One region of the Providencia sp. PROV208 genome, then DNA from elsewhere that is predicted to be linked to it. Evidence: predicted binding sites of a transcription regulator. Region 1 holds the regulator's gene; the other holds the start of a gene.
The links. The regulator PurR, encoded in region 1, represses purine synthesis genes. The targets are predictions, from matches to a motif close to CANGCAAACGTTTGCNTG.

Region 1 (4,529 bases):
GTAGATTGCCATTATAAATAGAATAATCATGCTGATGGCATAACCTGCTAATAATAATGGGAATAAAGTTTCAGCACGAACTTTAGCTAACACAAAACGGCAGCCATAACCCCCAACGATGAAGGCTAACGTTTGAGGTATATAACTTAAACCGATGTCAGCAGGGTTAAAGCCCATATTACGTAAAATAAATGGGGAACCTGTTAACCAGGCAAAGAAACCCGCGCTACATGCTGCATAAATCATGACGTTGCCGCTGAAAACGGGGGATCTTAGCAGGGTAATAAAAGAAATTTTTGCTTGAGCTTTTTCTTCATCAACAGTGATTTTTGGGGCAACTTTCTTTAAACATAATGTGGGTAACAGCAATAAAACGCCAACCAACATCAGTACAATAAAAATAAATTCCCAGTTTCTGTGTTCAAGTACCCATGCGCCTAACAATGGTGCTAAGGCAGGAGAGAGTGCAACCAGCGGCATAATAGAGGCAAACACTTTTTGGGTATCGGCTTCGTTATAGCGGTCGATAACAAGTGCTTGCCATAAAACAGCAGCAGCACAGACGCCAACGGCTTGTAAGAATCGTAATATTAATAACTGAGTTGCATCTGTAACCCAAATCATCCCTAAGCAACTCACAATAAATAAGGCAAGCCCGACAATAAGGATAGGTTTACGACCTAATTTATCGGAAAGAGGGCCCCACAAAAGCTGAGCAAAAGCGAAGCCAGCTAAAAAGATACTTAATGATGCGCTGATCGCACCTTCAGTGGTGTTTAATGCGGTTTGCATTGAACCAAAGGCAGGCAGATACATATCGATGGCTAAAAACCCCAGCATGCTTAAGCCGGCAAGGTAAATCAAAAATCCAGAGGAGTTTTTTGTCGCAGTATTTGTCATAGTTTTTACTTAATCTATATTTGAAATAATGTTAACGGTTATCTTATTGTATAGGCTATTTTTTTACGTTGTGAAACGGTAATATTTGGACTCTGCTATCAAATTATTTGAAGGGAAAGAAAATGTGGTCAGCTCATGCACTTGAAGTCATAGACGCAGTGGCTCGAACGGGAAGTTTTAGTGGTGCCGCAGATGAGCTGCATCGAGTCCCTTCAGCGATCAGCTATACAGTGAAACAAATCGAGGAATGGTTGGCAGTACCACTATTTGAGCGGCGTCACCGCGATGTAGTGTTGACTGAAGCGGGCGTTATCTTTATTAAAGAGAGCCGAAGTGTTATCAAAAAAATGATTGATACCCGCCATCAGTGTCAGCAAGTCGCAAATGGGTGGCGTGGGCAGTTCAGTATTGCGGTTGATTGTATTGTGAAACCACAGCGTACTGAGCAGTTGATTTTAGACTTTTATCGCCATTTTCCTGATATTGAGCTCTATATACACCCTGAAGTTTTTAATGGTGTCTGGGATGCTTTAGCGGATGGCAGAGTGGATGTGGCAATTGGTGCAACTCGTGCCTCACCCATTGGTGAGCGTTATAGTTTTCGTGATATGGGGTTTATGTCATGGCGCTGTGTGGCAAGCCCTGAACACCCATTAGCAAAAATCCAAGGTAAACTGACGGATGACCAAATGCGAGAGTATCCGAGTTTATGTCTTGAAGATACCTCTCGAAGCTTACCTAAGCGAGACACGTGGGCATTGGATAACCAGCGCCGCTTAGTTGTGCCTTATTGGGAAAGTGGTTTGGCATGTTTAGCGAATGGTCTCTGCGTTGGAATGGTGCCAGAACATCGAGCCGCACCCTTGTGTGCAGAAGGGAAATTAGTTGAATTGGAGCTAGCGCAGCCTTTCCCTGAAAGTCCATGTTGCTTAACATGGGTTGAAAACAATACATCTCCGGCGTTGAGTTGGCTTCTGGACTATCTTGGTGATAGTGAAACGCTCAACGCGGAGTGGTTTGCTAGCTAAATAATAACGACATGATTAACGGCGATAGTCGATAAATGGACCATCTGCCACGGAACGGCGTTCAACTAAACGTGGATGAACTTCAATCGTTTGTGCATCTTCACGTTTATTCACGATACGATCAAGCAACATCGCAAATGCCATTTGACCTAAACGCTCTTTTGGCTGGTGAATGGTAGTCAAAGCTGGGGTGAAGTAACGAGCGTTACGCACGTTATCATAACCAATAATGGAAATATCTTGAGGAACTCGCAGTCCCATCTCATCAGCAGCACAAATTGCCCCCATCGCCATAATATCACCACCACAAAAGACAGCTGTAGGGCGGTGCTTGTTACTGAGGATTTGCATCATCGCTTTATAACCGGATTCTGGCTCGAAATCTCCCTGAACAATCCACTCATCTTTCAGGGTGACTTTGGCTTCTTCCATGGCTTTTTTAAAACCAGTTAAACGTCCAATCCCCGTATTTCTTTCGAGAGACCCCGGGATCACGCCAATTTCCCGATGACCGCGATCAATAAGGTAACGACCGGCTAAATAACCACCGTGGAAAGAGTTATCAATAATACTATCAGTAAAGTCGCCACGAGAAGTTCCCCAATCCATTACCACCATTGGAATATTGCGGTAATCTTCCAACATGCCAATTAGGGTATCGGGGTATTCTGAGCACATGACAAGTAGACCATCGACTCGTTTTTGCGCCAGCATTTGCAGGTAGGCTTTTTGCTTACCTAAGTTATTGTGAGAATTACATAAAATTAAAGTGTAGCCTTTCTCATAGCAACTATTTTCAACAGATTCGATGACTTCTGCAAAATAGGGCGCCTCACTTGATGTCGCCAGTAGACCAATTGATTTGGTGTGATTGACTTTTAAACTACGAGCAACCGCACTTGGAGAATAATTGAGCTCTTTGATGGCGGCCCAAACGGCCGTTTTTGTATCATCAGCGACAAAACGCGTCTTGTTGATAACATGGGAGACGGTTGTGGTGGAGACGCCTGCACGCTTCGCCACATCTTTAATTGTTGCCATGAGAAGAAAAAACTCCTAACCAAAACTTGGTCTCTAAAATAATTCTAGTTAAATAATTACCTGCATATTGATGCATAGTCTCTTTGCTGGCAATAATTTAGCGATTTGTTATCGATTTTGTCTGATCTAGCGCAAAAACGAAAGAAATAATTGATGTTATAACATGTGATATAGACACTGGTTTTACGTTTTTGTGCATGTATACTGAAATAACCTTTTTATTTTATGGTTATTTGATAATTCAATTTCTCGATATGAGAGGGTCTCATGGATACAGATTTAAAATATGGATTACTAGCGGCATTTGGCTCTTTAGCTGTAATTATTTTGTTTGTTGTGCACATTTTCTGATTTCATTTCCATCCTTACTATTTAGGATGAGAAATAATTAAGGGCGAGTATTGTACTCGCCCTTAGTCATTTTAGATCTGAACTAAAATTAAGCCAGATTTTCTTCAACAAATTTCCAGTTAACCAGCGCCCAGAAATTTTCTAAGTATTTTGGACGCGCGTTACGGTAATCGATGTAGTAAGCGTGTTCCCAGATATCAACAGTCAGAACGGGCTTGTCGTCACCAGAGATTGGTGTTGCTGCGTTAGAGGTGTTGACGATAGCGAGGCTACCATCTGCTTTTTTCACTAACCAAGTCCAACCTGCACCGAAGTTTTTAACTGCGGCATCAGTGAATTGCTCTTTGAACTGAGCGAATGAACCGAATGCTTTGTTGATAGCTTCAGCAACTTTACCTGTTGGTTCGCCACCTGCATTTGGTGCTAAGCAGTGCCAGTAGAAAGTGTGGTTCCAAACTTGAGCCGCGTTATTGAATACGCCAGCGTCAGAAGTTTTGATGATTTCTTCTAAAGACAGACCTTCAAATTTGGTGCCTTTGATCAGGTTGTTCAGGTTAACAACATATGTGTTGTGGTGCTTACCATAGTGATATTCTAAGGTTTCAGCAGAGATATGCGGTTCTAAAGCATCTTTAGCATAAGGTAGAGCTGGTAATTCAAAAGACATTGCGTACTCCTTGATTGCTTTTATTCAGTGTTTAGGGTGTTTGCTCGTAAAATGAGCGAAATTAAGCGTGTATCTATTTGTTAATCTACTTCTATTATAGTGACGGGAAACGATTATCAGCTACCACGTCATCGAATCAGTTATTTATTTATCATAACAGAATACAGGCTACTGTAAGAAAAAACCTGCTACATGATGCTATTTATGTCTTAATTGTTAGTAAGTTGCATAATATCACTCTCACCCTGATCGTGATTATCATGGATAAGCGGAGAAATGCATCAAGTGTTATTAATTTGCTAATATATTAACAAATAACTCCTATGATTACACGGCAAAAACGCCAACAGCAAATTTTTTATAGCAAAAAGAAAACGTTGCTATTTGTTCTTCACCTTTTGAGTACCGCAAATAGGAGTGCTATAGTATTCACCTTATAAAACTGGCATATTGTATGAAACAATCACGGAACAATTTGCGATGTTTTGACAATGCCGGCATTACACCGGTCAATCTGTTCTGTCTAATGAGTTATCTTGGAA
Region 2 (4,529 bases), on a different contig from region 1:
GCTGGCGACCAGCAACGGCGGTGAGATCCCTCGTGGTAAAGGCGTGGCTATCCTTGATGTGGGCGTTGGTGCCAACTGTATTTATCCGATCATTGGTCTGCGTGAATACGGCTGGCGTTTTACCGGTTCGGAGGTTGAACCAGTATCACTGAATGCGGCCAAAATGATCGTGGAGATGAATCCGACGCTGAGAAACGGCGTGCGTCTGCGTTTGCAAAAACAACCTGAATCTATTTTGAACGGCATCATCGGCGTGGCGGAGAAATTTGATGCCACACTGTGTAATCCACCGTTCCATAGCTCTGAACAGGAAGCACAAGCCAGCACCCGCCGCAAACTGCACAAGTTGGGTAAAGGTGAGGTAGCCGACACGCCGGTACAGAACTTTGGTGGCAAAAATAACGAGCTATGGTGTGAAGGCGGTGAAGAAGCCTTTGTACGTAAAATGGTAGAGGAGAGCGTTAGTCTAGCGCAAAACTGCCTATGGTTTACCTCGTTGATTTCTAAAAGCACGACACTGCCTTCGATTTATCATGCATTGAATCTGGTGGGTGCGGCCGAAGTCCGTACCATTGAAATGGCGCAGGGGCAAAAAATCAGTCGCTTCGTGGCCTGGACTTTCCACGACGCGCAACAGCAGGCCGCCTGGGCGGAAAAACGCTGGCGTTAATTTCCCTGGTGCCGATTATTTAACCGGCACCGATAAAACTTCGCATTTCCCTTTCAATTTCTGCATGCTGATGGTGATGAGGCAGCTCGGGTTGATCGAGTTAAAGATAGCTTACCGATGAAACGTGGAGGTCAGCCAGAAGAGGTTGCTCTGGTTATCGCGTGGTTGCTGTCTGATGAGGCATCTTACGTCACGGAAAGTTTTATCGATTTGGCAGGTGGGAAATAAAACGTTTATTGTGGATGGTTGGGTTTGAGTTATTCGCACAGACCTGCCAACCAAGTCTGCGCGAGTGTATTTAAATCTACCTAACAGCGTATTAATTTGCGCGATAACCCGTTGCTGGTAATGGTTGCCCATCTAATACAGCTTTGCCCTCTTGCATCATCAGCCGTTCGGAAACAAACCATTCAATGACTTGAGGATAAATCAGGTGCTCTTGCAGTTTAACGCGTTCAACCAAATCGTCTTCCGTATCTTGTGCGAAGACCGGAATATGACCTTGTAGAATAATCGGTCCGCCATCGAGCTCTTCGGTGACAAAATGCACGGAAGTACCGTGTTCTTTGTCGCCGTTTTCAAGCGCGCGTCGATGGGTATGTAGCCCCGGGTATTTAGGCAGTAAAGAAGGGTGGATATTCAGCATTTTCCCTGTGAAATGTTTCACAAAATCAGGGGTTAAAATACGCATAAACCCAGCTAAGACGACTAAATCAGGTTGGTATTGTTCGATAGTATCCAAGAGTGCTGCATCGTAGGCTTGACGGTCTGTGATTGTTTTTGAGCTAACACAAAGGGCTGGAATCCCAGCCTCTTGTGCACGAATCAGACCGTATGCATCACTTTTATTACTGATAACAGCGGCAATTTGACCATCAATTTGATGGTGTTGGCAGGCGTCAATAATCGACTGCAAATTGCTGCCACTACCTGAAATCAAAACGACGATTTTCTTCATTAGCGAATAACAACCTGCTCTTCACCCGCAGGTAATGCGCCAATTGTTCCTATCTGCCAAGCATTTTCACCTAATGCTGTTAGCAATTTTAATGCGGACTCAACTTCAGTCTGTGGTAGGGCGATGATGATGCCGACGCCGCAGTTAAATGTACGATACATTTCATGCGTCGTGACATCGCCCGCTTGTTGCAGCCATTCGAATACTGCAGGCCATTCCCAGCTGTTGCCATCAATGATAGCTTGGGTGTTATCCGGTAAAACGCGTGGGATATTTTCCCAGAAGCCGCCACCCGTAATATGCGCAATGGCATGAATGTCGTTTTTAGCAATTAATTCTAAAACGTTTTTAACGTAAATGCGTGTAGGCTCTAACAAGTGGTCGGCGAGAGATTTGCCTGCTAATAGCGTGTTCTCTGGATTGGTTTTGCTGACTTCTAGAATTTTACGAACTAACGAGTAACCGTTAGAGTGAGGACCGCTTGAAGCTAAAGCGATAAGCGCATCGCCAGCACTGACTTTAGAACCATCAATAATTTCAGAGCGTTCTACTACCCCGACGCAGAAACCTGCAACATCGTAATCTTCGCCATGATACATGCCTGGCATTTCAGCGGTTTCACCACCGACTAATGCACAGCCAGACTGCTTACAACCTTCGGCAATACCAGTAATGACGCTAGCGGCAGTATCAACATCTAATTTACCAGTCGCATAGTAGTCTAAGAAAAACAGTGGCTCAGCACCTTGGACAATCAGGTCATTGACGCACATCGCGACTAAATCGATACCGATGGATTCATGACGTTTTAAATCCATCGCGAGGCGTAGTTTGGTTCCCACACCGTCAGTGCCGGATACTAAGACAGGCTCACGGTATTTTTGTGGTAGGGCACACAGTGCGCCGAACCCTCCCAATCCTCCCATTACTTCTGGACGGCGAGTCTCTTTCACCACACCTTTGATACGTTCAACCAATGCGTTACCTGCATCAATATCAACACCGGCATCTTTATAGCTGAGAGAGGTTTTATCAGTCACTACGGCCCCCAAGGCAATTGCATTTTGGAAAAGATAACTTCATTTGCCGATATTCTATCAGGCTCCGCAAACGTTTGCGATAGCTTTCTGACTGAAATATTTGAGGCAATAAATTGTGATATCGTGATGCAAAGCGCATGAATTTATTCACGGTCTACATGCTAAAAAATATTATGTGTATACTAATTCAACAAAGAGTAAGTGATTGATGTTTATTTGACCTGAATCAAGATGATTCTAGTGGCATTGAGGGAAAAAAGCGGTATAATCCCGCGATTTTTTTGTCCGGTGACGTTTTAAAAAAGTAGGAGAAACCCATGAAGATCGTTGAGGTAAAACACCCTCTCGTTAAACATAAACTCGGCCTGATGCGAGATCATGATATAAGCACTAAGCGCTTTCGTGAACTGGCCTCAGAGGTTGGTAGCCTACTGACTTATGAAGCGACCGCTGACCTAGAAACTGAAAAAGTAACAATTGATGGTTGGTGTGGTCCTGTAGAAATTGAACAAATTAAAGGTAAAAAAATCACTGTAGTACCAATTCTGCGTGCAGGTATTGGTATGATGAACGGTGTATTGGAAAGCATCCCAAGCGCACGTATCAGTGTAGTGGGCATTTACCGTGATGAAGAAACGTTACAACCTGTCCCATATTTCCAAAAATTAGTTTCTAACATTGATGAGCGTATGGCGCTGATTGTTGACCCAATGTTAGCAACCGGTGGTTCTATGATTGCAACCATCGATCTTCTGAAAAAATCCGGTTGTAACTCAATTAAAGTTTTAGTTTTAGTTGCTGCACCAGAAGGTATTGCTGCATTAGAAGCGGCGCACCCAGATGTCGAATTGTACACGGCTTCAATTGACCAACATTTAAATGATGAAGGTTACATTGTTCCGGGTCTCGGAGATGCGGGCGATAAGATATTTGGTACTAAATAATAATGAAGCCGACTGAAGAGTCGGCTTTTTTTTGATAAAAAAAATAATATTGATGACGCAAAGAGGATGAAGAACATGACACGCCGCACGATAAGTGTTGAAGAAAGACCACCATTACTACAAACCATTCCATTAAGCTTTCAACATTTGTTTGCCATGTTTGGGGCAACGGTTATTGTTCCTATTTTATTTGGCGTGAACCCAGCGACGATTTTATTATTCAACGGGATTGGGACGCTGCTGTATTTATTTATCTGTAAAGGTAAAATTCCTGCATATTTAGGGTCGAGCTTTGCTTTTATTTCTCCTGTTTTAATCCTATTACCACTCGGTTATGAGTTAGCACTTGGCGGATTCATTATCTGCGGGGTGCTATTTTGTATTGTGGCACTGATTGTTAAGGTTGCAGGGCGTGGTTGGATCAATGTGATGTTCCCGCCTGCCGCAATGGGGGCAATTGTTGCGGTTATTGGGTTAGAATTAGCGCAAACAGCCGCTAGCATGGCAGGTTTGTTGCCAAAAGATGGTGCTGTGGTTGATTCAAACACATTAATCATTTCGATTACGACATTATCAATCACTATCTTATGTGCCGTGGTTTTCCGTGGATTCTTATCCATTATCCCAATCCTAATCGGTTTCTTAGCGGGTTATGCACTCTCTTACTTTATGGGGATTGTTGACTTTACACCGGTTATCGAAGCGCCATGGTTTGCTATTCCTACATTCTATACACCGCGCTTTGAGTGGTTTGCGATTTTAACCATTTTACCAGCGGCTTTAGTGGTGATTGCAGAACACGTTGGGCACTTAGTTGTGACAGCAAATATTGTTGAACGCGATTTAATGAAAAACCCAGGTTTACATCGTTCTATGTTCGCAAACGGTATCTCTACCGTGCTGTCAGGTTTCTTCGG

Region 2: a site for PurR is predicted at 2,732-2,749, ahead of purM (phosphoribosylformylglycinamidine cyclo-ligase). Genes of this name have one in related genera too.

What each region holds. Positions count from the first base shown of each region.
Region 1 covers NZ_JAMPNS010000007.1:35,195-39,723, reverse strand. Annotated here, with positions in the region: gene punC (purine nucleoside transporter PunC) at 1-900, opposite strand, end outside; gene punR (DNA-binding transcriptional activator PunR) at 1,023-1,928, shown strand; gene purR (HTH-type transcriptional repressor PurR) at 1,944-2,969, opposite strand; gene cydH (cytochrome bd-I oxidase subunit CydH) at 3,237-3,320, shown strand; gene sodB (superoxide dismutase [Fe]) at 3,409-3,987, opposite strand.
Region 2 covers NZ_JAMPNS010000015.1:49,035-53,563, forward strand. Annotated here, with positions in the region: gene rlmF (23S rRNA (adenine(1618)-N(6))-methyltransferase RlmF) at 1-670, shown strand, start outside; partial or broken gene PR766_RS11670 (SDR family oxidoreductase) at 731-898, shown strand; gene purN (phosphoribosylglycinamide formyltransferase) at 990-1,628, opposite strand; gene purM (phosphoribosylformylglycinamidine cyclo-ligase) at 1,628-2,668, opposite strand; gene upp (uracil phosphoribosyltransferase) at 2,986-3,612, shown strand; gene uraA (uracil permease) at 3,688-4,529, shown strand, end outside.